Regions from separate parts of the Limnohabitans sp. TEGF002 genome, predicted to be linked through region 3. Evidence: predicted binding sites of a transcription regulator. Region 3 holds the regulator's gene; each other region holds the start of a gene.

What was found. Region 3 encodes HrcA, which represses chaperone genes, less so after heat shock. Its sites were predicted from a motif close to TTAGCACTCNNNNNNNNNGAGTGCTAA; they were not measured.
Region 1: groES (co-chaperone GroES) is a predicted target of HrcA. The motif match lies at 6,116-6,142, and genes of this name have one in related genera.
Region 2: rpoH (RNA polymerase sigma factor RpoH) is a predicted target of HrcA. The motif match lies at 5,681-5,707, and genes of this name have one in related genera.

What each region holds. Positions count from the first base shown of each region.
Region 1 is NZ_AP029224.1:2,897,601-2,907,195, forward strand. Features, by position in the region: gene ACZ5SR_RS14545 (cytochrome c biogenesis protein ResB) at 1-901, opposite strand, end outside; gene ACZ5SR_RS14550 (c-type cytochrome) at 1,099-1,731, opposite strand; gene yihA (ribosome biogenesis GTP-binding protein YihA/YsxC) at 1,927-2,598, shown strand; gene ACZ5SR_RS14560 (alpha/beta fold hydrolase) at 2,651-3,628, shown strand; gene ACZ5SR_RS14565 (LpxL/LpxP family acyltransferase) at 3,622-4,488, opposite strand; gene ACZ5SR_RS14570 (lysophospholipid acyltransferase family protein) at 4,505-5,332, opposite strand; gene ACZ5SR_RS14575 (helix-turn-helix domain-containing protein) at 5,490-6,074, shown strand; gene groES (co-chaperone GroES) at 6,225-6,512, shown strand; gene groL (chaperonin GroEL) at 6,556-8,208, shown strand; gene ACZ5SR_RS14590 (DUF411 domain-containing protein) at 8,369-9,118, opposite strand; gene ACZ5SR_RS14595 (cupredoxin domain-containing protein) at 9,130-9,595, opposite strand, start outside.
Region 2 is NZ_AP029224.1:966,806-976,400, reverse strand. Features, by position in the region: gene recJ (single-stranded-DNA-specific exonuclease RecJ) at 1-384, shown strand, start outside; gene coaD (pantetheine-phosphate adenylyltransferase) at 388-894, opposite strand; gene rsmD (16S rRNA (guanine(966)-N(2))-methyltransferase RsmD) at 891-1,589, opposite strand; gene ACZ5SR_RS04935 (M16 family metallopeptidase) at 1,636-3,042, opposite strand; gene ACZ5SR_RS04930 (M16 family metallopeptidase) at 3,057-4,505, opposite strand; gene ftsY (signal recognition particle-docking protein FtsY) at 4,534-5,580, shown strand; gene rpoH (RNA polymerase sigma factor RpoH) at 5,737-6,669, shown strand; gene ACZ5SR_RS04915 (Bug family tripartite tricarboxylate transporter substrate binding protein) at 6,778-7,785, shown strand; gene ACZ5SR_RS04910 (SCO family protein) at 7,842-8,450, opposite strand; gene cyoE (heme o synthase) at 8,461-9,357, opposite strand; gene ACZ5SR_RS04900 (COX15/CtaA family protein) at 9,354-9,595, opposite strand, start outside.
Region 3 is NZ_AP029224.1:2,659,577-2,669,171, forward strand. Features, by position in the region: gene ACZ5SR_RS13245 (ABC transporter permease) at 1-328, opposite strand, end outside; gene ACZ5SR_RS13250 (ABC transporter permease) at 318-1,283, opposite strand; gene ACZ5SR_RS13255 (P1 family peptidase) at 1,328-2,359, shown strand; tRNA gene ACZ5SR_RS13260 (tRNA-Ile) at 2,415-2,491, opposite strand; gene hrcA (heat-inducible transcriptional repressor HrcA) at 2,526-3,530, opposite strand; gene ACZ5SR_RS13270 (NAD kinase) at 3,559-4,452, shown strand; gene recN (DNA repair protein RecN) at 4,456-6,162, shown strand; gene rapZ (RNase adapter RapZ) at 6,159-7,022, shown strand; gene mutY (A/G-specific adenine glycosylase) at 7,044-8,084, opposite strand; gene mutM (bifunctional DNA-formamidopyrimidine glycosylase/DNA-(apurinic or apyrimidinic site) lyase) at 8,069-8,884, opposite strand; gene ACZ5SR_RS13295 (tetratricopeptide repeat protein) at 8,962-9,595, shown strand, end outside.

The sequences.
Region 1 (9,595 bases), 240 kb from region 3:
GCTTCTCGCCCGTGGCCTTGTCGTGGATGATGATGTCGCTGGCAAACAGCTTGGGCATGCCAGTCGAGTAGTACTCGACGATGAACTTTTTCAGCTCAATGACGAAGGGCAGGTCTTGCAGCAAGATGCCGTTGGACTGGTTCAAGATGGCCGTGCCCGAAGCCGTGTTTTCAGCCACCAGCAAATTGGCGCGAAAGGCCGGGTTGCGCTCCGACAAACGGTGTTGTGCCGGCACATCCGCGATCATGCCGCCACCGTTGTAAATTTCCTTGCCGCCAAACCACATCTGGGCGCGCACCGCCAGGTCGCCATCCAGCAAACCGCCCACACACACCAGCACAATGGCCGAGTGCGCAGCGATGTAGCCGATCTTGTTGGCTGCACCCGCCTTGGCCGCCAGCATCCAGCCCTTGCCCGCTGGGGTGTCTCGCTCTTGCAGCTTGACCTTCCAGCCGCCTGTGGCCAGCAGGGCACCCAGGCGTTTGGCCGCGACTTCGGGCGCTTCGTTCAGGTGCCCCTCGGCTTTGTGGTGAAAAGCCTTGAGGCTTTGCTCGCGGATGTTTTCTTTGTAGTTCTTCAGATCCACCAGGATCTTGGGCGTGTTGCGGGCAATGCACAGGCTGGTGCTGACCACCAGGAAAGCCAAGATCAGCAAGAACCACCAAGCGCTGTAAACGGTGTTGAGCTTGAGGGTGGCAAACAGCTCGGCCCAAAACGGCCCAAACTGGTTGATGTAGTTGTTGGTGGGCTCGTTTTGCTTGAGCACCGTGCCGATCACTGAGGCGATGCAAATGATCGTCAGCAGGGAAATGGCAAAGCGCATGGACGACAGCAACTCGATCACGGCCTGCCCTCGGGGCGAGCTGCGCTCGGATTCAGGGCTGGATGCAACAGTCGTCATGAGGTGTTCAAAAAGGAATCAGACAAAGAAAAGGCGGGGCATGGCCCGCCAGAAACAATCAAGGCCGGGAAAACCGGCCTTGAATCAAGTCATATCAGCCGATGCTGAATTGTGCCGCAGAGGCATGCGCCTTGGCTTAAATCCCCCTGAAACCAGCAGGTCAAGCCCGGCACACCCAACGGCAGCCCAACCCAGTTTCAGCGCAAACCAGCGATGTAGTCTGAAACGGCCTTGATTTCACGGTCGTTCATTTTGGCGGCGACCTGCGTCATTTGCAGGTTGTTCTTGCGAACGCCTTCACGGAACTGGGTCAACTGGGCAGCGGTGTAGTCGGCGTGCTGACCCGACAAACGGGGGTACTGCGAAGGCATGCCCGCACCGTTGGGCGAATGGCAGCTGGCGCAAGCAGCGATCTGGCGGTCAGGAATGCCACCGCGGTAGATGCGCTCGCCCCAAGCCACAGTGTCTTTTTCTTTGGCAAAACCGGGCTTGGCCTGGTTGGAAGCGAGCCAGTAGCTGATGTTGCGCATGTCTTCGTTGCTCAGGCCTGCCACCATGCCGCTCATCACGGCGTTGGCGCGTTTGCCCGATTTGAATTCTTGCAATTGTTTGAGCAGGTACTCGGGGTGTTGCTGGGCCAGCTTGGGATTGACGGGGGTGCCCGAATTGCCATCAGCGGCGTGGCAAGCCACACAGGCGGCTGTGTAAATGGCCTCGCCTTTGGCCAGGTCGGGTTTGGCGGCTTGCGGCGCAGGGCCGGCAGCCAGGGCGGAGCCGGCCACAAAAGCGGCCGACAGAGCAGTGATCAAGAGAGAGGAAATCGACTTCATGGCGTGATCCAAGAGTTGGCGCAAAACCCAAGGATTCTACAATGAGGTCCGCGTCAGTTTCCTGACGACCCAAGGTATCCCTGATTTATGAGCTCCCGCCCCCACGTTCGCGTTCCTGCAAGCGCCGCCAAAACCCCCAAAGCCACTGCTGCAGCGGTTTCTGAAACACCGAATACCCCTGCAGCTGTGACGCCCATGGGCTGGATGCACACCGCCCGTTTTTTGACCACTGCCGCGCAACTGCACCATTTGCCCGCGATGGACACCCCCGAAATTGCTTTTGTGGGTCGATCGAACGCGGGCAAGTCCACCTGCATCAACACCCTGACGCAGAAAAAGCAGCTCGCTTTTGCTTCTAAAAAGCCTGGCCGCACCCAGCACATCAACCTGTTTGCCCTGGGCAAACAAGGCATCACCGACGCCGTGCTGGCCGACTTGCCCGGCTACGGCTACGCCGCCGTGGCCAAGATGGACAAACTGCGCTGGCAGCAGGTCATGGCCAATTACCTGGTCAGCCGCGAAAACCTCAAGGGCATCGTCATGATGTGCGACCCGCGCCACGGCCTGACCGAGCTCGATGACATCCTGCTCGAAGTGATCCGACCCCGGGTCGAAGAAGGCCTGAAGTTTTTGATCATCCTGACCAAGGCCGACAAGCTCACCCGCGCCGAGCAGGCCAAAGCCCTGTCGATTGCGCGACTGCAAGCCGGTGGCGGCGAGGTGAAACTGTTCTCGGCCCTGAAAAAGCAAGGCGTGGACGAGGTGGCAAAGCTGCTGTGGGACTGGACGCACCCCCCCGAAGGCGCAGCCCCCGCCCCGGTGCCCACTGAGTCGCCTGAAGAAGAACCCGAAGCCCTGGACGAGTGAAACCCAGCCGCTGACAGCGCCGGATCACCGTCCCCCAAATGAGTGATCCCTCGTGCCCACACGCCCAAACCGTATTCAGACTTGGCAGCAAGCGCTGCCCCACGGCATCAGCCTGAGCTGCCGCGCCTGCGGTGAGCTAGGCCGACCCGTGCTGCTGTTTTTGCATGGCTTTCCGGAAGGGGCCTGGGTGTGGGACCCTTTGCTGCTGCATTTTTCCCGGCCCGAAAACGGCGGCTACCGATGTGTCGCCCCCAACTTGCGTGGCTTTGAACGCTCCAGCGCCCCCGAAGACGTGAAGGCCTACCGCGCCAAGTACTTGGTGCAGGACATCGTGGCCCTGATCGGCAGCGAATGTGGCACCGGTCAACCCTTGGCTGCCTTGATCGCCCACGACTGGGGCGGCGCGGTGGCCTGGAGCTTGGCCAACCAGTACCCCGAACGCCTGCGCCAGCTGGTCATCGTCAACTCGCCCCACCCCGGCCCTTTCCTGCGGGCCTTGCAACTGGACCCTGCGCAGCAAGCGGCCAGCGCTTACATGAACTTCTTGGTGCAGCCCGATGCGGCGGCGCATTTGGCGGCCAATGACTTTGAGCGCCTGTTCGGCTTTTTGACGGGCCAGGACTCCTCGCTGCAATCGCTCACCGCGCAAGCAGCAAACACCCCTGCGCACTGGCTCACACCTGCTGTGAAAGCACAATACCGCGAAGTTTGGCAGCATGGTCTGCAAGGCGGCCTGAACTACTACCGCGCTTCGCCCCTGCGTCCAGCCACCGCCATCGACCCGGGTGCCAGCGCTGTGCAGATCCCGCCCGAGGCGCTGCGCATCGAAGTGCCCACACTGGTGCTCTGGGCTCAAGACGATGTGGCCTTGCTGCCCTGCCTGACCGAAGGACTGGACGCGCACATCCCCGATCTGAAACTGGTGCCGATTGAACAGGCCACGCACTGGGTGGTGCATGAGCACCCCGAGCGGGTCATCACCGAAATCGCAGACTTTCTGCAGCTGCAGACCCGTCGGCCGCCTCAATAAAAAGGTGGCTCGCCCTCGGGCCGGGTCTTGAAGCGCTTGTGCACCCAGTAATACTGCTCGGGCATGGTGCGCACCCACTCGCCCAGAAGGCGGTTCATGCGGGTCGTGTCGTTGACCAAGTCGACAGTGGGGAAGTCTTGCAGCGCAGCATGTACCTCGATGTCGTAACCCGCAGCAGTCATGCGTGTCACCACGGGCACGACCCGCGCCCCGGCCACCCGCGACAAGCGCGACAGCGACGTCAGGGTGGCTGCTTTTTCAACCCCCAAGAAAGGCACAAAGATCGACTCCTCGCGCCCAAAATCCATGTCGGGCGAGAGGTGCAAGGGCTCGCCTTTTTTGATGCCCGCCAAAATCTGGCGCATGCCCTGACGCCGGAAATACGGCCGCACATTGCCCGAACGCTCGCGCCCCTGGCGCACCCAGGCCTCAACGGCAGGGCGCGACTGGCCCACAAAGATGAAGGCCACAGGCCCAGGAACATCGAAGGACACCGCCATGCCGCCCGCATCCAAGCCCACAAAATGCGGCGCAAACATCACCAATGGCCCCGGTTGCTGCAAAGCCTGTAAGTCGCCCACCCAACGCAGGCGTTGACGCACCAGCGCCTCGGGCGCATGCCAAAGCCAGGAACGGTCCATCACCGACTGCCCGAAGGCCACAAAGTGACGGTAGGCCAGGGCCTCACGCTCGGGCGCAGACAACTCCGGCAAGCACTGGCACAAATTGACCTGCACAATTCGGCGGCGCTTGCGTGCCAGATGCCACAGCAACCACCCCAAGCCATGGCCCGCGGCCCTTACCCAGGACAGAGGCAAGCGCGCAAACAGGCGCAAAACAGCGATCAGAAAATTCACCATGGTTCTTCGGGTTCGCTCAGGCCTGACGGGGCGTTTTGTAACGGGCGTAGCCCCAAATGTATTGCGATGGGCACTGCAAGATCAGTGCCTCCATGGCCTGGTTGATCTGCACCACAGCGGTGTCCAAATCATGGGACAAGGGGTGCCCCAGCGCCTGGGTGTGCAGACGGTAACCGTGCCCCCAAGGCAAGCGCTCACCCCAAATCAGAACCACCTGGGCGCTGGTTTGCAAGGCCAAACGCGCCGCCAAGGTCATGGTGTAGGCGGGTTGGCCAAAAAACGGTGCCCACTGCCCCATGCCCTCGGGCGGCACCTGATCGGGCAACAAACCCACGGCGCGCCCTGAACGCAGGGCTTTGATCATTTGCCGCACACCGGCCAAGGTTGTGGGCACGGCCTCCAAACCGGGTCGCTGTCGCGCCAGAGTCATGACCTCGCCCAAACCCGCATGCCGGGCGGGGCGGTACAGCACCGTCAAAGGACCGTGTGCAGCCGAAAAGCGCAACGCCAGCGCTTGGGCCGTGATTTCAAAACAACCCATGTGCGGGGTCAAAAACAGAACCCCTTGGCCGCTGGCATAGGCCTCGACAGCGGCGCGGTCGTCGGCCCACGTCAGTGCGGGCGTGCGGCCCAGCCACAGACGGGGCAACTCGGCCGACATGCGTCCAGCCTGCCCCACCGCGCGCCACACCCGGCCCCAGCCCAAGCCGGCTTGGCGTGAATTGTGCAAAAACCGGCTTCTGTAGCGACCTGAAAAACACCAGGCCAGCCAGCCCCCCACGCTGCCCAGCAGGTGCAGGGCCCACAAAGGCCAAAGAGCAAAAAAACGAAACCAACGCAGCATAGGGGAGTGATTTTGCCTTGAACCGGGGCACTACCTGTTTTTGGTCCGGCGCACTACCGGTTCATGCCAAACGCAAGTCACGCGGCGGGACCTACCATGACCACAGCGCCTGGAAATCGCCCATTCCATCCTTTTCAGTGCAAACAAGGAATTCACCATGAAAAACAACCAGATCAACCCGAACTATTTCAGCACCAGTCAAGCCGCCAAAATGCTGGGCCTGTCGGTCGGCACCATCCAGCGCATGGTTGAAAACGGGGTTTTCAAAGCATTTGTCACCCAAGGCGGGCACCGACGCATCTTGTCCTCCTCCCTGAACCAATACTGCAAACAAAAAGGTTTTCCGGGCATGGAGACAGCAGCGGACACACCCCTGGTGTGCGTACTGCACGACGACCAGCATGTGGCCAGCGCACTGGAAAAAATGACCCATTGGGAGCAAGTCAAGGTCATCACCCACCCACTGGACTTGATGGGCATTCACCAGGCCGTGGGGGTCTTTTTCATCGATGCGCGCATTCCTTGGCTGCACACGACTCCCCTGCACCTGCAGGACAATTTGATGCAAAACGCCCACATCGTGGTCTACAACAGCGGCCAACTGCCCACCAGCAGCCCCTTGCACTTGGCTCGAAAACTCAACTTGTTCGAAGGCGACATCAGCACCGACTTGGTTTATGGCTACATGCTCGGCAGTGCACAGGCCAGTGGCGTCGACACCCCCCGCCCGCTCCACCAGTAAAAAACACCTGAGTCTTGAAATGGCTCCAAATGCCCTTATCATTAGCACTCGATGGAGTTGAGTGCTAACAGCACCCCACTCCTCAGATTTCAGCAGCACCCTAGACCGGTGCTTTAGTTTTTCAACCCTTGTTTCATTTCAGGAGATTCCATGAAACTGCGTCCTTTGGGCGATCGCGTGATCGTCAAGCGTATCGAAAGCGAAACCAAAACAGCTTCCGGCATCGTCATCCCCGATTCGGCTGCAGAAAAGCCCGATCAAGGTGAAGTCCTGGCCGTCGGCCCTGGCAAAACCAACGACAAAGGCGAGACCAAAGCCCTGAGCGTCAAAGTCGGCGACCGCGTGTTGTTCGGCAAGTACAGCGGCCAGACCGTCAAGGTCGGCGGCGACGAGCTGTTGGTCATGAAAGAAGAAGACCTGTTCGCCGTTGTCGAATAAGTCACCCTTTTCCATTTTTTAAATACATTCAGGAGCTACTCACATGGCAGCAAAAGACGTCATTTTCGGCGGCGAAGCCCGCGCACGCATGGTTGAAGGCGTGAACATTTTGGCCAACGCGGTCAAAGTGACCTTGGGCCCAAAGGGCCGTAACGTGGTGTTGGAGCGCTCGTTCGGCGCCCCCACCGTGACCAAGGACGGCGTGTCCGTGGCCAAGGAAATCGAACTCAAAGACAAGCTGCAAAACATGGGCGCGCAGATGGTCAAGGAAGTCGCTTCCAAGACCTCTGACAACGCTGGCGACGGCACCACCACCGCCACCGTGTTGGCTCAAGCCATCGTTCGCGAAGGCATGAAGTACGTGGCCGCCGGCATGAACCCGATGGACCTGAAGCGCGGCATCGACAAAGCTGTGACGGCTTTGATCGAAGAGTTGAAGAAGGCCACCAAGGCCACCACCACCAGCAAAGAAATCGCCCAAGTCGGCTCCATCTCTGCCAACTCCGACACCAGCATCGGCGAAATCATTGCCAACGCCATGGACAAAGTGGGCAAAGAAGGCGTGATCACTGTGGAAGACGGCAAGTCTTTGAACAACGAACTCGACGTCGTTGAAGGCATGCAATTCGACCGCGGCTACCTGTCGCCTTACTTCATCAACAACCCAGAAAAGCAAGCCGCTTTGCTGGACAACCCCTTCGTGTTGTTGTTCGACAAGAAGATCAGCAACATCCGCGATCTGCTGCCCACACTGGAAGCCGTTGCCAAAGCTGGCCGTCCTCTGTTGATCATTGCCGAAGAAGTCGAAGGCGAAGCCTTGGCAACTTTGGTGGTCAACACCATCCGTGGCATCTTGAAGGTTGTGGCTGTCAAGGCTCCAGGCTTTGGCGATCGTCGCAAAGCCATGTTGGAAGACATCGCCATCTTGACAGGCGGCAAAGTGATCGCTGAAGAAGTTGGCTTGACACTCGAAAAAGTGACTTTGGCCGATCTGGGCCAAGCCAAGCGCATCGAAGTGGGCAAAGAAAACACCATCATCATCGACGGCGCTGGTGCTGCACAAGACATCGAAGCCCGCGTCAAACAAGTGCGTGTGCAGATCGAAGAAGCCACTTCTGACTACGACCGCGAAAAGCTGCAAGAGCGCGTGGCCAAGTTGGCTGGCGGTGTGGCCGTGATCAAGGTGGGCGCTGCCACCGAAGTAGAAATGAAAGAAAAGAAAGCCCGCGTCGAAGACGCCCTGCACGCGACTCGCGCTGCTGTGGAAGAAGGCATCGTGGCTGGCGGCGGCGTGGCTCTGCTGCGTGCACGTCAGACTGCTGGCGTCATCAAAGGCGACAACGCTGACCAAGACGCCGGTATCAAACTGGTGTTGAAAGCCATCGAAGCCCCATTGCGCGAAATCGTTTACAACGCCGGCGGCGAGCCGTCGGTGGTGGTGAACGCTGTGTTGGCCGGCAAAGGCAACTACGGCTTCAACGCAGCGAACGACACCTACGGTGACATGATCGAAATGGGTATTCTGGACCCTACAAAAGTGACCCGTACTGCTTTGCAGAACGCCGCTTCTGTGGCTTCTTTGATGCTCACCACAGAGTGCATGGTTTCCGAAGCCCCGAAGGACGAGTCCGGCGCTGGCGGCGGCGGCATGCCTGACATGGGCGGCATGGGTGGTATGGGCGGCATGGGCATGTAATTGCCCCGCTGTCTGGACTGAGGGTTTGCGCCCTCACCCGGCCAACAACAAAGCCCCGCAAGGTGAATGTCTTGCGGGGCTTTTTTCGTGGCGACACTTAAAGGCTTGCTCTGGAAGGGATCGAAAAAAAACTGTACCGATCGATCCCACATGAACAGACTCAAAGGGCCGCTGCCTCGATCTTCACCACCCAGTAAGCACCTTTGTCCTGCATCGCCTGAAAACGCACTTTCTGGCCGACTTGCAAGGCGTCGAGTTGACTCAGGTCCTTGACCTGAAAGACCATACTCATGGGCGGCATGTCCAAATTCTTGATCTCGCCGTGCTTGAGCGCCACCTTGCCTGCGGCCTTGTCGATGCGCCGCACCTCGGCTGAAGCCCAGGGCAAAGCGACAGCGTCATCGCTCACACGTTGCAGGCCGTCACGCTGCGCCATGCGGCGCAACCCCGGGTAATGTTGAAAGCTTTTCGTGCTGCCGTCTTTTTGCACCAGCAGCACGTCATAGGCGTCTTTGCGGCCCTTGTATTCGGGCCCGTCCATACCGGGACTGCCAATGGGCATGCCGGGCACTGACAAGCCCAAAGCCACAGGCCGCTCCTTGAGCAGGCGGTGGATGTCGGCAGCGGGCACATGGCCCTCAATAACATAGCCGCCCACACTGGCGGTATGGCACGAGCCGAGGTTTTCCGGCATGCCCAACCGCTTGCGTGCGGCGGTGTTACCTACGTCGCGCACCTCGACCTTAAAACCACTGGCCTGCAGGTGTTCCACCCACAGTTGGCAGCAGCCGCAGTTGGGGTCTTTCCAGACCTGCACGGTGGTGGCTTGCGCGAGCGCGGTGCGTTGAAATCCGGTGGCCGCCGTGATACCCAGCAGGGCTGCAGCATGGAGCCATTGACGTCTTTTCATGGGGTGTTCCTTCACTTGACGGTGATGCGGCCGATCATGCCCGCCTCAAAATGGCCCGGTATCAGGCAAGCAAATTCAAACGTACCTGCACGGTTGAAGGTCCAGACGATGGCCCCCTTCTGACCAGGATCCACATGCGCCATGTAGGGTTCATCGTGTTCCATACCAGGGTGTTTTTTCATCATCTCGGCATGCGCCTTGAGTTCTTGGGGTGTGCCGATCACGATCTCGTGCAGCACCTTGCCCGCGTTCACCGCCACCAGGCGCACCGTCTCGCCCAGCTTGACCTGGATTTCCTTGGGCGCAAAACGCATGTTGTCGGTCATGCGGATTTCGATGGTGCGTTGGACCTTTTTCGGATCGCCCGCAATGCCCCAGTCTTTTTGTTCCGCCGGGGCTGCCGACGGGGCGTGGTGGTTTTGGTGGGCCACGGGCGAATGGGCGTGCACAGCAGGCAGGACCAGCAGGCCCATGGTC
Region 2 (9,595 bases), 1.5 Mb from region 3:
CTCGATGTGTTCGAAGAGACGCTCAACCAAGTGGCCATGGAATGGCTGGATGCCGCCACGCTGCAACGCCGCCTGGAAACCGACGGGCCGCTGCCTGCCGAATACCGCCGGGTCGATTTGGTGGACATGCTGCACCACGAGGTCTGGGGCCAGGGCTTTGCACCGCCGGTGTTTTGCGAAGAGATCGAGATCGTGTCGCAGCGGCTGGTAGGCGAGAAGCACCTCTCACTCAAGATGAAACACCAAGGCCAGCCGGTGGACGGCATCTGGTTTGGCCGCACCGAGCCGCTGCCCTCAAAAGTGAAACTCGCCTACCGGCTGGACGCCGACGAGTGGCAGGGCCAAAAGCGGGTGCGCTTTTTGGTGGAAGGCGCGGAGGTTTGAACCTCAGTGCTTGGTCGCAACCTTGCCTTGCAAGGCGTTGAGCACGGGAGCAGACACCAGGCCCGACACATCACCGCCGAGCTTGGCGATTTCGCGCACCAGCGTGCTGCTGATGTGCTGCACATGGGCGCTGGTGTGCAGGAACACCGTATCAATTTCCGGGGCCAAGTGGCGGTTCATGCCCGACATTTGCGTTTCGTAGTCGTAGTCGGTCACGGAACGCAGGCCACGCACGATCACATGGGCGTTTTGCGACTGCACAAACTCGACGATCAGGCCGTCAAAGGGCAGGGCCTTCACATTCGGACAATCGGCCAGTGCGGCTTGGGCCAGCGCCAGCCGCTCATCCAAGGTGAACATTGTGTTTTTGTGGTGCGCACGGGCCACGGCAATGATGACCTGGTCAAACATTTGGGCAGCACGGCGGATCGCGTCTTCATGGCCCAGCGTCAGCGGGTCAAAGGTGCCCGAATACACGGCGATCACAGGGGTATTGGCAGATCGGCTCATGGCGTGGCTCCTTCAGCAGGAATGGCAATAGAGGTGGGCGCAGATTCAGGGCTGACCCGTTGCAACAAATGGGCGTGCACCGCACCCGCTTTGAGGTGGCGTTCGCACTGTAGCCCCAAAGCCGTCAATGCCTCAGTGGGCCAAGCCACAGGCGCTTCCAGGTAAATCCAGCCGCCCACGGGCACGGCACGGGCCGCCGCTTTGAGCGCGGGCTCAAACCAAGGGCCGTCAAAAGGCGGGTCGATGAAAACAAGGTCCACACTGCCCGCTGGCAAACGACCCAAAGTGCTCACTGCGTCGCCGCGCTGCACACTCAACATGCTGGCTTTCAGGCGGGTGGCGTTGTCTTGCAAATCGCGCACCAACACGGCATCTTGCTCGACCATCAGCACATGGGCCGCACCGCGCGAAGCGGCCTCAAGCCCCAGCACGCCAGTGCCCGAAAAAGCGTCCACGCAGCGCCAGCCGCTCAGGTCCTGGCCCAACCAGTTGAACAGGGTTTCGCGCACACGGTCGGGTGTGGGGCGCAAGCCCGGTTTATCGATCACTTTCAGTCGGGTCCGACGCCACTGCCCGCCGATGATGCGGATCTCATGCGAAGACGGGCCTTTGGGCACCGGGTTCTTCGGTTTTTTCTCGGCGGCATGACGGGCTGCGCCGGTCAGTGGGGGTCGTTTGGATGGGGCTGGTGACATAGCTTGTGAGTGTAAAGGCCTGAGGGCTTGAACCCCGTCTTGTCCTTCAGGGCTGGCCACCCACCACCACCGTGACCATGCGCTCAGGCTGCAAGACCCTCGCCATGGCGCGTTGAATATCTGAGGCAGTCACTCGCTCGATTTGCTGCGTCCATGTGTTCAGGTAATTGAGCGGCAAACGGTTCCATGCGATGTTGGCCACGTTGTCCAGCAACTTGCGGTTGCTGTCGATGCGCAGCGCAAAACCGCCCACCAAGTTGGATTTGGCCGCTTGCAGCTCGGCCTCGGTCGGGCCTTGGCGCACAAAGTTTTGCACCACCTCTTGGGACACAGCAACAGCCTGAGCAGCTTGATCAGGACGTGTCTGCAAGCCCACCATGAAAGCGCCCGCATGCAGGCCCGGCGAAAAACCGCTGTAGACGCTGTAGCTCAGCCCGCGTTTTTCGCGGACCTGCTCGGTCAGGCGCGAGACAAAGCCTCCTCCGCCCAAGATGTGGTTGCCCACCAGTAAAGCAAAAAAGTCGGGGTCGGTGCGTTTGTAGCCGGGCTGGCCGATCAGCACATGGGCCTGGGCCGAGTCAAAGGGCAAGTTCAGGTTTTGTGCAACAGCCAGAGGGGCCACTTCGGGCACCGACGGCAAGCTGGGGCAGCCCGATTCGCGGGGCCACTGCGCCAGCAAGCGCTGCACCATGGCGTCAGCTTGGGCGCGGGTCAACGCCCCCACCACGCTCACCGTAGCGCGGCAAGCCCGCAAAGCTTGGGCATGCAGGTTTTTCAGGTCTTGCACGCCGATGCGAGAAAGGGTCTCGGGCGTGGCCCGAAAACCGTAGGGGTGCGCGCCATACACCGCCTCTGCAAAACGGTGCTGCACCACCGTGCCGGGTTTGGTCAGCGATTCGCGGATGGACGCGCTGATGCGTTCGCGGTCACGCAGCCACATGGCTTCAGGAAAAGCCGGGTGCGCCATTTGACGTGCGGCCAGGGCCACGGCTTTGTCCAGCAGGTCCGGATAGCTCAGGCTGCGCAGGCCAAAACTCATGCGGTCACCGCCCGCACTGCCTCCAAAGCTCGCCCCCAAGTCGGCCCAGGCTTCGCCGATCTGGTTTTCATCCATCGCTTGGGGGTAAGGGCCTTGGCCCTGCCCTTGCACTTTCGGTTCGGCGCGGGTGCCGTTCGCCATTTGCCCCGCCATGACCGAGGCCAGGCCCGCCTGCGCGGCCGGGTCGCGGCGGCTGCCCGCGTCGATGTCGATCTGCACATCGACCATGGGAATGGCGTGGCTCTCGACCAAGAACACGCGCGCGCCGCTGGGCTGGGTCCAGTGCTGGATGGGCAAGGACGCGTGCGCCCAACCCACCGCGCCCCAGCAGGCCAGCAGCAAAGCTGATCGCCGCAAAGCCCGTGCAGTCATGGACAAGGGTGAAATCAAAAACATGGGGTATGGGACTTTCATGGGATGAGCGCGGTTCAATGCCGAGCACCTGGCGCGGCGCGGCGTGCACGGGGCTGGCCCGACAAAGGCTGAGGCAGCAAGGTGGCCACAGTGAGGTTGTCATCGCCAAAATACTTTTGGGCCACGGCCTGCACTTGGGCCGGCGTGACTTGCCGCAAGCGGGCAATCAGCTGTGCGCCGTAATCGGGCGGCAGGCCCAGCGTCCAGGCCACACCCAGCTCGCGTGCTTGGTTGAACACCGAATCGAGCTTGTAAATTTCGCTGGCCACCCATTGGGTTTTCACGCGCTGCAGCTCAGCGTCGTTCACGCCCTCGGTGGCCACGCGTTGAACCTGGGCGCGCAAGGCAGCTTCGAGTGCTTGCGGCGTTTGTCCTTTGGCAGGCACGCCCTCTAGGTAAAAGAACTGCGGCCCCCGACCCATGAGGCCGTTGTAGGCCCCTGCACTGTCGGCCAGGCGGTTTTCGCCTTGGGTCAATGCACGGTCCAGGCGCGCGCCACTGTAACCATCGAGCACGGCGGCCAGCACCGTCAAAGCCAAGGCATCGTCGTGCTCGGGCGAGGCCGCCAGGCTGGACAGGCGCGGCACTTTGAAGGCCAGGGCCACATAGGACTGTTCCGCCGGAGCTTTGAATTCGAGGCGGCGCAGGCCTTGCTGCGCGGGCTCGTCCCGGGGTTTGCGCTCAGGCACGGCGCGGGTCGGGATGCTGCCGTAATACTTCTCGGCCAGAGCCTTGACTTGCAGCGGGTCGACATCGCCCGCCACCACCACCACCGCGTTGGCGGGGGTGTACCACTTGCGGTAAAAGTCGCGGGCGTCTTGTGGTGTCATGGCCTCCAGATCGCTCATCCAGCCCACGATGGGGCGGCGGTAGGGCGAGGCCGACAAGGCGGTGGCCGAGAGCATTTCGTGCAACTGCGCGCGGGGGTTGTCGTCGGTGCGCAGGCGGCGCTCTTCTTTCACCACCTCCAGCTCTTTGGCGAATTCGGCATCGGGCCACTGGTTGTTGGCAAAGCGGTCCGACTCCAGACGCATCACGGCTTCGAGTTGGTTGGATGGGATTTGCTGGTAATACCCGGTGTAATCCTTGGCGGTGAAGGCGTTTTCTCGCCCACCCAAAGCGGCCACACGGCGCGAGAACTCCCCCACAGCCAAAGTGGGCGTGCCTTTGAACAGCATGTGCTCGAGCACATGGGCCACACCGCTGGTGCCGTCCACCTCGTCCATGGAGCCCACCCGCAGCCACACCATGTGCACCGCGGTGGGAGCGCGGCGGTCGGGTTTCACCCACAGGCTCATGCCGTTGGCCAAGGTGAAGGTGTGCACCTGGGCCGCACTGGAGGCTGAGGCCTGCCCAGTGGGTTGTGCGGCCGCTTGACCTTGCGGGGCCTGCGCCGTGGCGCTGAAGCTGCTGGCCATCAAGGCTGTTGCCAGCGAAAGTCCCAAGAGAAAGTTCGGTTTCATAGAATGCATGATCCTTGAAATCCACGCCATGTTCAGTTTCTTCAAAAAAAAATCCCCCCCGCCTGAGGTGCAATCGCCTGCCGTGACGCCTGCGCTCCCTGTGGCGCAGCCTGTGGCCACTTCGCCTGCACCCACATCCTCACCCACGCAGGCTGAACCCGCGCCCGCTCCGGCTGCCCGCCAAGGCTGGATGGACCGCCTCAAAGCAGGCCTGCGCAAAACGGGCTCCAGCATCACCACCGTCTTCACCGGCACGCGCATCGACGACGAACTCTATGAAGAGCTGGAAACCGCGCTGCTGGTGGCTGACACCGGCGTCAAAGCCACCGAGCATTTGCTGCAAGACCTCAAGCGCCGCGTGAAAGAGACCAAAGCCACCGAGCCTTCGCAGGTCAAAACCTTGTTGGCCGACGCCATCACCGACCTGCTGACGCCCCTGCAAAAGCCCTTGAGCGTCGGCGACCACCACCCCACCGTGATCATGGTCGCTGGCGTGAACGGCGCAGGCAAAACCACCTCGATTGGCAAACTGACCAAGCACCTGGCCGATGAGGGCCTGAGTGTGCTGCTGGCAGCCGCCGACACCTTCCGCGCTGCGGCCAAAGAGCAATTGGCCGTCTGGGCCGACCGCAACACGGTCGAGATCGTCAGCCAACAAGGCGGCGACCCGGCCGCCGTGAGCTTTGATGCGGTGAGCGCTGGCCGCGCCCGGGGCCGCGATGTGGTCTTGGTAGACACGGCAGGCCGCCTGCCCACCCAAACGCACCTGATGGAGGAGCTCAAAAAGATCAAACGCGTGGTGCAAAAGGCCGATGGCACCGCACCGCACGAGGTGTTGCTGGTCATTGACGGCAACACCGGACAAAACGCCCTGGCACAGGTCAAGGCCTTTGACGACACGCTGGGCCTCACGGGCCTGATCGTCACCAAGCTGGACGGTACCGCCAAAGGCGGGGTGCTGTGCGCCATTGCCCGCGAAAAGCCGATTCCGGTGTACTTCATTGGCGTGGGCGAAAAGCTGGAAGACCTGGAAACCTTCAACGCCCGCGAGTTTGCGCAAGCCCTGCTGAGCTGACACTCCTCCCTGCGCCGTACCCCAACGCACAGACGCGGCCATACGCCGTCTGCAAAATCAGGGAAAACCCGAACATCGACGCCACCCTTGACGCCGTCCTTTAGCACTCTTCACCAGAGAGTGCTAATATTGGGGTATTCTGAAAGGAGTTCTGGTATGAACATTCAAACTGGTTCCCCCGCCACAGCCATCGCGCTGAGCAACCCTTGGGCGGTCGTGCCCTCGCTCGGCCACTTGGACGCCTACATCTCTGCGGTCAACCGCATGCCCATGCTCACCCTAGAGGAAGAGCAAGAGGCCGCCCGCCAACTCAAAGCCAACGACGACCTCGAAGCCGCTCGCAAGCTGGTGCTGTCGCACCTGCGCTTGGTGGTGTCGGTGTCGCGCCAATACCTGGGTTACGGCCTGCCGCACGGCGACCTGATCCAAGAAGGCAATGTGGGCCTGATGAAGGCCGTCAAGCGCTTTGACCCCGAGCAAGGTGTGCGTCTGGTCAGCTATGCGCTGCACTGGATCAAGGCCGAGATACACGAGTACATCCTGAAAAACTGGCGCATGGTCAAGGTGGCCACCACCAAGGCCCAGCGCAAGTTGTTTTTCAACCTGCGGTCCATGAAGCAAGGCTACAAAGCGGATGCCGAAGCAGGGACGCACCGCGACACCTTGACCCCCGACCAAGTCGATTCGATGGCCAACAGCCTGAACGTCAAGCGCGAAGAAGTGCGCGAGATGGAAATGCGCATGTCTGGCGGCGATGTGCTGCTGGACCCGGCCCCATCGGACGACGGCGAACAGGCCTTTGGCCCCATTGCCTACTTGGCCGATGTGAACCACGAGCCCACCGCGATGATCGAAGCGCACCAGCGCGATGTGATGGCCAGTGACGGCTTGGCCAGTGCCTTGAATGTGTTGGACGAGCGCAGCCGCCGCATCGTGGAAGAGCGCTGGCTCAAGGTCAACGACAACGGCTCGGGCGGCATGACGCTGCACGACTTGGCCGACGAATACGGTGTCAGCGCCGAGCGCATCCGCCAGATCGAAGTCGCGGCCATGAAGAAGATGAAAAAGGCGCTGGTCGAGTTCGTTTGATCACAGGCCTTGTGGGCCCCCTTGGATTCAGATACCCGGTTTTGACCGGGTATTTTTTTACCCGCATTGCGCTAAAGTCACTGCAGTTTTGTTTTGAAAGCATCCACCATGACCGTTCGCACCTCCTCTGGTTTTTCTCGCCGCCATGTGGCCCAAGCTATTGGCGCTGCTTTGGCTTTGGGACTGACGCCTTCATGGGCCAACCCACCTTCCACGGGGACATGGCCCACACAAACCGTGCGCTTGGTGGTGGGTTTCCCGGCAGGCTCCAGCCCCGACCTGACCGCCCGCGCACTGGCCGAACCTTTGTCCAAGGCCTTGGGCCAAAACGTCATCGTCGAAAACAAGGTGGGTGCTGGCGGCAACATCGCCGCTGACTTCGTGGCCAAGTCCACGGACGGCCACACTCTGGGCCTAATGATCAACGGCAACATGACGATAGCCCGCATCCTGAACCCCAAGGTGCCTTACGACCCCCTCAAGGACCTTGCGCCCATCAGCCTGATCGGCAAGGCGCCCTTGGTGCTGACTGTTCCAGCCAACGCGTCTGGCCAGACGGCTGCCGAGTGGCTGAGCCAGGCCCAAAAGGCAGGCGACAAGCTCAGTTACGCATCGCCCGGTGTCGGCACCGTGGCGCACTTGGGCATGGAGCTGCTCAAAACAAAAGCCGGCATTGCCCCTGTGCATGTGCCTTACCCCGGCAACCCGCAAATCATCACCGCCATGCTGGGTGGCCAAGTGCAACTGGCCTTGTTGCCACCGGCCATGGCTGCGGCCCAGGTGCGCGGGGGCAAATTGCGGGCCATTGGGGCTTCAAGCACCGGACGCAGCCCGGTGGCCGCCGAAGTGCCCAGCCTGGGTGAGATCGGTGTGAAGGATTACCAGTTGGAAATTTGGAACGCGGTGGCCGCCCCCGCCTCGATGCCTGCGACTGTGGCCATCAAGTTATCGTCCGTGGTCAGCGAGATCGTGCGTGCGCCCGAGATGCGTGCACGTCTGTTCCAACAAGGCTGGCAAGTGGTGGGCTCATCGCCAGAGGGCTTGCGCAACCGGATTCAGTCAGACACAAAAGCCCTGGGGGACATCATCCGCAGCCAGAAGATCGAGCTGAATTGAAGTTCTGAATCGGCCTTTGGCGTTGCGGGTTCAGCCCCAAGCCCTGAGGCCTGGACTCACTTGCCGCTGAGCAAAATCTTCACATCCGCAGCCAGCGCCTCGGCGCCGCTGGCGTGGCGGTTGTAGAGGCGAATGCGCCCTTGCGGGTCAAAGGTGAAGCTGCCCGCCGAGTGGTCCATGGTGTAGCTGGTGGGGGTTTTGCCTTCGACCTTTTTGTAATAGATCTTGAAGTCCTTGGTCACCTTGGGCAGCTGCTCAGCCGTGGGATGCAAGCCCACAAAGTCCGGCCCAAAATTGGCCATGTAGGCCTTGAGCAACTCCGGCGTGTCGCGCTCAGGGTCTACGGTGATGAAGACGCCCTGGAGCTTGGCACCGTCAGCGCCCAAGAGCTGTTTGGCCTGGGCCATTTCCTGCAATGCGGTCGGGCAGACGTCGGGGCATTGGGTGTAACCAAAAAACACCACTACGGCCTTGCCCGCGAAGTCCTTTAAGGTGCGCACCTGGCCGTCCTGGTCGCTCAACTCCCAGCCCTGGGCATAGTCGGCACCGGTGATGTCCACGCCACGGAAAGACGGCTTGTCTTCGCCACAGCCGCTCAAGCCCCATACCGCGCTGGCCACACCCAAGGCCAGTGCCGCTCTTGTCCATACTCTGCGTTGCAACATGCCTGGGGCCTTAAAAAATGTAGTGGTCCAGCAGCAAAGCGGCAAACAAGGCGCTCAGGTGGATCAAAGAAAAACGGAAGGTCTTGCGGGCCAATTCATCCGAATAGGCGCGGTACAGGGCCACCGCATAAGCGATGAAACCGATGCTCAGCACGACTGCAGCAAGCAAGTAAAGCCAGGAACTCATGCCGTAGACAAAGGGCATCAGACAGGACGCCATCAGCACGATGGTGTAGAGCAAGATCTGCAGACGGGTGAACTCGTTGCCGTGTGTCACGGGCAACATGGGCAAGCCCGACTTGCGGTAGTCCTCGACCCGGTAAAGGGCCAGCGCCCAAAAGTGCGGTGGCGTCCACAAGAAGATGATCAGGAACAAGATCAGCGCCTCAGGTCCCACTTGTCCGGTCATCGCGGCCCAACCCAACACCGGGGGCATGGCCCCGCTGGCCCCACCAATCACGATGTTCTGGGGCGTGAGGGGCTTCAAAATCACCGTGTAAATGATGGCGTAGCCCACAAAGGTGGCAAAGGTGAGCCACATGGTGAGCGGGTTGACCAGGAGGTACAACACCGCAGAGCCCAAAGCACAAAGCACCGCCGAAAACAGCAATGCCTGCTGGTCACTCAGCTCACCCTTGGCGGTAGGCCGCCAGGCGGTGCGCTTCATTTTGGCGTCGATGGTTTTTTCAACCAAGCAGTTGAAGGCCGCAGCAGCGCCCGCCACCAACCAGATGCCGATGCAGGCCAACAGGCCCAGCTTCAACTCGGCCAGGCTGGGCACACCGGGCACGGCCAGCACCATGCCGATCAAGGCACAGAAAACGATCAATTGAACCACGCGCGGTTTGGTCAGCGCGTAGTACTGTTGCCAGGCAGTCAAAGGCAAACGGGCGGTGGCGACGGTCATTCGGCAAGCTTTTTGGAAAGGGGAACAGGCCCTGAATTATCAGCCCGGCTGACACTCAAGGCCCAGGTCAGGGTCAAGGCCATGGCAGCGGCCCCGCCAGTGTGCATCACGGCGGCCAACAAGGGCCAGCCCAGCACCACATTGCTCAAGCCGGTGGCGAACTGCAAGGCACACAGACCCAGCAGCCAACGCCCAGCCACAGCCAAACCCGGCTGCACACGCAAACGCCAGCCCACCC
Region 3 (9,595 bases):
CGACCCAACCGCGCCGCGCCGAGGCCAGCAAGCCCAATGGCACGCCCACACCCAGGCCAATGCCCACCGCAATGAATCCCACCAACAAAGAATTTTGGCTGCCCACCAGCAGCAAAGAGCCGATGTCGCGCCCCAAGCTGTCGGTGCCGAACCAATGCGCAGCACTGGGCGAGGCCAATTTATTAGGAATGTCGATGTCGCCTACCGGGTAAGGCGACCAGAACAAGGACAGCACGGCGCACAGCACCATCAGCAAGACCATGGCCCCGCCCGCCACAAAACTCGGGTGACGCAAAGCGCGGCGCATCCAGTGCTGGTTATTGCGCATGGCCCGCCTTCAAGCGCGGATCGATCCACGCATACAGCACGTCAATACAAAAGTTAATGAGGATGACCAGCGCCGCCAGCAGCATGACCACATCGCGCACCACGATCAAATCGCGGTTGGCAATGGCCTGAAAAATCAACCGCCCAATGCCGGGCAACACAAACACGTTTTCAATCACGATGGCGCTGGTGATCAGGTTGCCAAACTGCAAGCCCATCACCGTCAGGACCGGGATCATGGCGTTGCGCAACACATGGCCCCACAGCACCTGGCGGCGAGACAAGCCTTTGGCCCTGGCGGTGCGCACGAAGTCTTCGCCCAATGTGTCTAGCACGGCCGATCGGGTCACCCGCGTCAAGATGGCCGTTTGCACCGCCGCCAGCGCCATCGCGGGCAAGAGCAAGGCCTTGATGCCCTCGCCCACTCCGCCGCCATCGTCCTCGGACCAGCCCGGAAAACCGCCCGCGCTCACCCACTCCAGATGCACCGCAAACAGCAGGATCAAAAGAATGGCCAGCCAGAAATTGGGCAAGGCCAAGCCCAGTTGGCTGAGTGTCATCACGCCCACATCGCCCGCCTTGTTTTGCTGCGAAGCGGCATAAATGCCCAGCGCCAGCGCCAGCGCCACCGTGAGCCCCATGGCCATCACGGCCAGCGGCAGCGTCACCTGCATGCGCTCTGCCATGAGCTGCGCCGTGGGGGTATCGTAAGAAATGCTCAGGCCCGTCTGGCCCTGCAACATGCCACCTATCCAGTTCAGGTAGCGGGTGGCCGCTGGCTGGTTGAGGCCCAATTTTTCTTCCATCGCCGCGATCGACTCGGGCGTGGCCGTTTCGCCCAAAATGACCTGCGCGGCATTGCCAGGCAAAAGTTCAAGCACGGCAAACACCACGACCGACGTGGCCAGCAGGGTCAGCACAAAGCTCAGCAGCCGTCTCAAAACAAACAGGGGCACGCGCTATCCTTGGGGTCTGTGAGCAACGATGAACAGGGTTTTCAATGGCATCGCAAACGATTGTAAACAGCGTCCAAGACGACGTTTGGGGCTCTATTGTGGATGTCCCCGGGCTACAGGTCGGTCACTTCACGATGAGCGAACGGTTAACAGGCTGCTCAGTGGTCTTGGCCCCCGGCGGGGCCGTGGGTGCGGTGGATGTGCGCGGGGCTGCCCCGGGCACCCGAGAAACCGATTTGTTGGACCCGGCCAACCTGGTGGACAGAGTGCATGCGGTGGTGCTCAGCGGCGGCAGCGCCTTTGGCTTGGACGCCGCTACAGGCGTAGTGCGCTGGCTCGATGAGCAGGGTATTGGCTTTGAAACCGGTTACGGCCGTGTGCCCATCGTGCCTGCGGCCGTGTTGTTTGACTTGCCCGTCGTGCGCCAGGGAGACGACCCCAAGGCACGTCCAAACGCAGAAGCGGGCTACGCTGCCTGCGAGGCGGCGTCCACAGCCTCACCGGCAGCAGGCAATGTGGGCGCAGGGGCAGGTGCCTGCGTGGGCAAACTCTTTGGCCTGGACCGCTGCATGAAAGGCGGCATTGGCAACGCCAGTGTGCGTGTGGGCCCTTGGGTGGTGGGCGCCTTGGTCGCCTGCAACGCGGTGGGCGATGTGATCGACCCCGCCACAGGCCAAGTGCTGGCCGGAGCCCGCACGGCCGATGGAAAAAACTTGCTGGACACGCAACGCGCCTTGCTGGCGGGCGAGCACGGCAAGCGCCCCCTACCAGGCACCAACACCACCATTGGCGTAGTGGCCACCAACGCCACCCTGAGTAAAGCCCAGGCCAAACGCCTGGCCATGAGCGCCCACGACGGCTTGGCCCGCAGCATCCGCCCCGCGCACACCACGCTGGACGGCGACACGCTGTATGCATTGGCAACAGGCACCGAAACGGGTCCGGTCGATTTGATGCTGCTGACTGTGATGGCGGCCGAGGCCACAGCGCTGGCCACGGTCGATGCGATTCGGCAGGCGCGGGGCATCGCCACCCAAACAGGGGATGTGCCTGCGGCCATGGATATGGCCTCCTGAGCCCAGAAACGACAAAGCCCACTCGGTGAAAAGTGGGCTGAGTTGTGGATTGAAATGGTAGGGCGTGACAGACTTGAACTGTCGACCAAAGGATTATGAGTCCTCTGCTCTAACCAACTGAGCTAACGCCCCCACCGAAGCCGTGATTGTAGTGGGCTGCAGGGGCTTATTTGGACTGGCTCAGCGCGTTGCTGACCAAGCGCGAAGTGATGTTGACGATCTGGATCATGCGGTCATAGGGCATGCGGGTCGGACCGATCACGCCCAAGGTGCCGACCACCTGACCATCGACTTCGTAAGGTGAGCTGACCACCGACAACTCTTGCATGGGCACGATCTGGCTTTCACCGCCGATGTAAATGCGCACGCCTTCGGCCTGGCTGGACACGTCCAGCAAGCGCATGAGCTGGGTTTTTTGCTCAAACAGGTCAAACGCCCGGCGCAAATGCCCCATGTCACTGGAAAAATCGCTCACCGACAGCAAGTTGCGCTCACCCGCAATGACCACTTCGTTCTGGTCTTCAGCCAGGGCTTCGGTGCTGACCTGCACAGCGGCCTGCATGAGCGTGGCGATTTCGCTTTGCAGACTGACCAGCTCTTGCTGCACCCGGCTGCGCACCTGCTCAATGGCCATGCCCGCGTAATGGGTGTTCAGGAAATTCGAGGTCTCGATCAGCTGGCTTTGCGAGTAATCGGTCTCGGTGAACAGGATGCGGTTTTGCACATCGCCTTCGGGCGAGACGATGATGACCAGCAAACGCCGCTCGGACAGCCGCAAAAACTCAATGTGCCGAAATACGGAGGCCCGGCGCGGTGTCATGACCACACCCACAAAATGCGACAGGTTGGACAACAAATTGGCTGCGCTGGCGATCACTTTTTGGGGCTGGTCGGGCGTCAGCGCCGGGGTGTCCAGGCCATCGCGCTGCACCGTGAGCATGGTGTCTACAAACAGGCGGTAGCCTCGGCTGGTGGGGATTCGCCCGGCTGAGGTGTGGGGGCTGGCGATCAGGCCCAACTCTTCCAGGTCGGACATCACGTTGCGGATGGTGGCAGGTGACAAATCCAGGCCTGAGGCTTTGGAGAGCGTGCGCGAGCCCACAGGCTGGCCGTCCGCAATGTAGCGTTCCACCAGGGCTTTGAGCAATAACTTGGCACGATCATCTAGCATCAGCTCATTTTAATGATGTAATTTGCGAATGAGATCCAAGTTCCGTCACGTTGCACTCTTTGGCAAGTACCACACCACCGCGCATGGCGGGGCGCTGGAGAGTTCACGCCGCGCCCTGGACGATGTGGCCCAGTTCTTGACGCGGCAAGGCTGCGATGTGGTGCTGGACCAGGAAACCGCTTCGCACACGGGCCTGAACCAATACCCTGTGCTCGAAATGGCCGAGATTGGCGCGCAGTGTGATCTGGGCCTGGTGATCGGAGGCGACGGCACCATGCTGGGCATTGGCCGCCAGATGGCCCGCTACGCACTGCCTTTGATGGGCATCAATCAAGGGCGGCTGGGTTTCATCACCGACATCCCGCTGCAAACTTACCAAGATGTGCTGCAGCCTATGCTGCAGGGCCATTACCAAGCCGAAGACCGCAGCTTGCTGCAAGCCAAGGTCATGCGCGACCAGCGCTGCGTGTTCAGCGCCTTGGCTATGAACGATGTGGTGGTCAACCGGGGCGGCACCTCGGGCATGGTGGAGCTGAGGGTCGAGGTGGACGGTCACTTTGTGTCCAACCAACGCGCCGACGGTCTGATCATCGCCACCCCCACGGGCTCCACGGCTTATTCACTCTCGGTCGGCGGCCCCTTGATGCACCCGGGCATTGGCGGCTGGGTGATGGCCCCGATCGCACCCCACACCTTGTCCAATCGCCCGATCGTGTTGCCCGAAACCAGCGAGATCAGCATCGAAATCGTGGCTGGGCGTTATGTCAGCGCCAACTTTGACATGCAATCGCTGGCCGATCTGATTCTGGGCGACCGAATCGTGGTGCAGCGCTCGGAGCACAAAGTGCGCTTTTTGCACCCAGCGGGCTGGAATTATTTCGACACCTTGCGCAAAAAAATGCACTGGAATGGGGGCGATTGAGCCATGGCATTGACGCACATCACCCTGCGCGACTTTGTGATCGTGCAAGAACTGGCGCTGGACCTGAGCTCAGGCTTCAGCGTGTTGACCGGCGAGACCGGTGCAGGCAAATCCATTTTGATCGACGCCTTGCAACTGGCCTTGGGTGCCCGCGCCGAAGCCAGTGTGGTGCGCGAAGGTGCCAGCCGCTGCGAGGTCTGCGCAGAATTTGAACCCACACCCCGCATTCAGACTTGGCTCGAAGATGCCGGGTTTGAGGCCAGTGCCAACTTGCTGCTGCGCCGCACGGTGGACACCGCCGGCAAAAGCCGCGCGTGGATCAACGGCAGCCCCGCCACCGCCACACAGCTGCGCGAACTGGGCGAGCAGTTGCTGGATATCCATGGACAGCACGCCTGGCAAAGCCTGACCCGGCCTGATGCGGTGCGTGGTTTGCTCGATGCCTATGCGGGCACCGACACGCGCCCGCTCAAAACCGCTTGGCAAGCCTGGCGGCAGGCCCAGCAAACGCTGACCGATGCCCAGCAAGCGCAAAGCACCTTGGCCAACGAGCGCGAACGCTTGGCCTGGCAAATTGGCGAGCTGGAAAAGCTGAACCCGCAGGTAGACGAATGGCAGGAGCTGAGCAGCCAGCACAGCCGATTGGCCAATGCACAGGCCTTGATCGACGGGGCCAACCAGAGCACGGTCTTGCTCGAAGGGGGCGACAGCGACAGCGAAGGCGGCGCGTTGCGACAGCTGTCCCGCGCCATCCAGACCCTGCAGTCGCTCGGTCAGTACGAACCCGAGTTCAACGCCCTGGCCGATGTGCTGGTGTCTGCGCAAGCCCAAGCCGAAGACGTGGCCCACAGCCTGCACACTTATTTGCGAAAAACAGATCTGGACCCACAGCACCTGGCCCAACTGGACGATCGCATGGGCCTGTGGCTGTCGCTGGCCCGGCGCTACAAAAAAACACCGGACGAGCTGCCCTTGAGCTTGCAAAGCTGGCGCCAAGAGCTGGCCCAGCTCGATGCCGCAGCCGACCTGGACAGCCTGCAAAAGGCCGAACAAGCTGCCCACAAAGCTTGCCTTCAAGCAGCCAAAGCCGTCTCGCAGCAACGCCAAAAAGCGGCCAAACCCCTGGCCCAAGCCGTGAGCAGCGCCATGCAGCAACTGGGCATGCAAGGTGGCCGCTTTGAGGTGCAGCTGCAAACACTGGAAGCGCCCGCACAGCACGGTCTCGAAGAAGTCAGCTTTCTGGTGGCAGGGCACGAGGGCAGTACGCCCCGGCCTGTGGGCAAAGTGGCTTCGGGTGGCGAGCTATCGCGCATCGCGTTGGCCATTGCAGTCACCACCAGTGAACTGGGCGAAGCTGGCACCTTGATCTTTGACGAGGTGGACTCGGGTGTGGGCGGTGCTGTGGCCGAAACCGTGGGTCGCCTGATGAAACAACTGGGCCAACACCGCCAGGTGCTGGCCGTGACCCACCTGCCCCAGGTGGCCGCCTGCGCAGACCATCACCTGTTGGTGAGCAAAACCGCGGCCAAGGGCCAGGTCAGCAGCCAGGTGCGCGGCGTGAGCGGCGAAGGGCGCGTGAACGAAATTGCCCGCATGCTGGGCGGTGAAAAGTTGTCCGCCACCACCTTGGCCCACGCCCGCGAAATGCTGGGCACCCCAACCCCAAAGCCCTCCTCTCAACCCCTTGGCCGCAAAGCCGCACAGAGCTGAGCATGGACATCATCCTGATCACCGGCATGTCCGGCTCCGGCAAATCGGTGGCGCTGCACGCGCTCGAAGACGCCGGTTATTACTGCGTGGACAACCTGCCGCCCGAGCTGCTGATCCCCTTCGTCAAACTCGAAGAAAAGCAAAAGGAACAACGCCTTGCGATTGCCATCGATGTGCGCAGCGCCAATTCCTTGCACCTGATGCCCGAGCAAATGGCCTTGCTGCGCGACATGGGCATGACCGTGAAATCGGTTTTTCTGGACGCCACCAGCGACACCTTGCAGCGCCGCTACTCGGAAACTCGGCGCAAGCACCCTTTGTCGGGCGGCAGCAAACCACAAAGCGACAAGGCGCTGCTGGAAACCATCCAGTTCGAGCGCGAATTGTTGTCCGATTTGCGTGAGCGGGCCCACGTCATCGACACCAGTTTGTTGCGCTCAGCCCAACTCCAAACCTACATCAAGACCTTGGTCAGCACCCCATCGGCCCAATTGACGCTGGTGTTTGAGTCCTTTGGCTTCAAGCGCGGCATTCCCACCGACGCCGACTACGTGTTTGATGTGCGCATGCTGCCCAACCCGCATTACGAAAGCGCCTTGAGACCCCTCACCGGACGTGACGAACCGGTGCAAGCCTACCTGCGCCAGTCCGAAGAGTTTGTGCAGATGCAGTTGCAGATCGAAGGTTTCTTACAGAACTGGATCCCCGCCATTGAGCGCGACCACCGCAGCTACGTCACCGTGGCCATTGGTTGCACCGGAGGCCAGCACCGATCGGTGTTCATGGTCGAACAACTGGCCCAGAGTTTCGGCACCCGCTGGCTCACACTCAAGCGGCACCGGGAGCTGGACGCGCTTTGAGCGCCACCCATCTGATGTGAATCAAGCCGTCAACAAGCTTCGAATCGGGGCTGGCAAGCCCATCGCAGGCCAGGCATCGGCGTTCACCCATTGACCTTCACCAATCGGACTTGACTTCGCTGACCCGGTCATTTGGACAGGATGCAAGTGCAAATCGCGGTGGGTCAACACGTGCTTCCATGGCGCGACGTACTGCGGGTCTCGCCCCGACGTCCAAGCGGCCAGCAAATCTGCCTCAGAGTCAAACACGGGCAAGCTGAACAAACCGGCCCAAATGCCCTTGTCCGGCCGCTTTTGCAGCCACACCTGGCCTTGCGCATTGACCGCCCACAACAACCACAAGGTGGCGCTGCTGCGCTTGAGTTTGCGGGTTTTGACGGGATAAGCCAACGGCTCGCCCTGTTCTTGAGCCTGACAGACCGTGCTGACAGGGCAGGCCTCGCACTGTGCCTTGCGCGGCAAACACACGGTGGCACCCAAATCCATCAGGGCCTGGGTGTAGCGCGGCATGTCGGCCGCTTGCGCAGGCAACAGGTCTTGCGCCAACGCCCACAGGGCTTTTTCATTTTTGGCGATGGCCAGGTCTTCGCCATAACCCAACACGCGGGTCAGCACGCGCTTGACGTTGCCGTCCAGAATGGCGGCACGCTCGCCAAAGCAAAAGGCCGCAATAGCCGCTGCAGTGGACCTGCCAATGCCGGGCATGGTCTGCAGGTCTTCAGCACGGCGCGGAAAGGCCCCGCCAAAACGCCCCATCACCTCTTGGGCACACTTGTGCAGGTTGCGAGCCCGGCTGTAATAGCCCAGACCGCTCCACAGCGCCAGCACATCGTCTTGCGGCGCAGCGGCCAACGCCGCCACGTCCGGAAAACGCTCCAAAAACCGGGGAAAGTAATCCAGCACCGTGCTCACCTGCGTTTGCTGCAACATGATTTCGGACAGCCAAACGCGGTAAGGGTCCTGGGTGTTTTGCCAAGGCAGGCTTTGGCGACCATGCAGGCGCTGCCAATCCACCATCCGGCGGGCAAACCCCTCCGGTAAATTCATCAAGGCTTCTGGCATGTGGGACAGTAAAAAGTGGTGCGCTGGCCTTGCAGCATGGATTGGATGGGTGTGGCGCACACCCGGCAAGGCTCGCCTGCGCGGCCGTACACCGCGGCTTCGAGTTGAAAATAGCCCGTGCGGCCTTCGGCGTTCACAAAATCCTTGAGCGAGCTGCCGCCCTGCTCTACCGCACGGGTCAGCACCTGCACGATGGCCGCATGCAGACGGGCCACCCGGGGTTTGGACAAACGCGAGGCCTTGGTCGTGGGGCGGATCCCCGCCATGAACAAGGCTTCCGACGCATAAATATTGCCCACGCCCACCACCTCATCGCCCGCCAGCAAAACCTGCTTGATGGCCGACTGGCGTTTTTTGAGGGCCTGGGCAAAAGCGGCCACATCGAACTGGGCGCTCAAGGGCTCCACGCCCAAGCGCCCCAGCAGCTTTTGCGCTTGCGGTGAGTCTTCTCCAGGCGCCCAAACCACCGCCCCAAAGCGGCGCGGGTCGTGCAAACGCAGCACGCCTCGATCGGTCACCAGATCCATGTGGTCGTGCGGGCCAGCTTCGGGCTGCGTGGGGGCAAAATTCAAACTGCCCGACATGCCCAAATGCACCAGCAGCAGACCTTGGTCCAGGTCCAGCAGCAGGTACTTGCCGCGCCTTCGCACGCCCCAGATTTGTCGCCCCACTAAGGTGGCAGAAGGCACACCCAGGGGCCAGCGCAAGGGCTTGCCCATGTGCAGCGCCAAAATGTGGGCCGAAGCGATGCGGTCGGCAAAACTGCGGCGTGTGACTTCAACTTCTGGGAGTTCGGGCATGCAAGGGTCGGGCGCCTGCGATGGCCATTGGCCTGTGGCGCACTGGTTAAAAAGGTGGCTGGATTATGATGGTCGGCATGAAATTCTGGTTTCGACTTGCCCTCTTGTCCTCGTGCGTTGTCAGTGCTTGGGCGCAGTCTGCCGCACCCCAAGCAGAAGAGGTGCCCAAACAATCGGCGCTCAACGCTGCCCTGTTCTACCAAATCCTGCTGGGTGAGCTCAACACCCGGCAAGGCTCGCCAGGCAGCGGTTTTTCGATCATGCTCGACGCGGCGCGCAAAACCCGAGACCCGGCGCTGTTCCAGCGCTCGGTCGACATGGCACTGCAAGCCCGCTCCGGCGATGCCGCCCTGCAAGCTGCACAGGCCTGGAAAAGGGACATTCCCTCCGCCGTCGAAGCGAGCCGCTACGTGCTCCAAATTTTGCTGGCACTCAACAGGGTCGAAGAAGCGGGCAAAGCCCTGACAGTCTCGATCCATGAGATGCCACTGGACGAGCAGCCCGGTGCCATTGCCTCTGTGCCGCGTTTGTTTAGTGTGGTGCAAGACAAGGCCCTGGCGGCCGATGTGGTGGAAAAAGCCCTGACCCAGGCTTTCACCCAAAAAGCGACTTCGGCTGCGGCATGGACCACCGTGGGCCGCATGCGCCGCGATGCAGGCCAGATTTCGCGTGCGGTGGATGCCACCACCCGAGGCCACAATGCAGACCCAC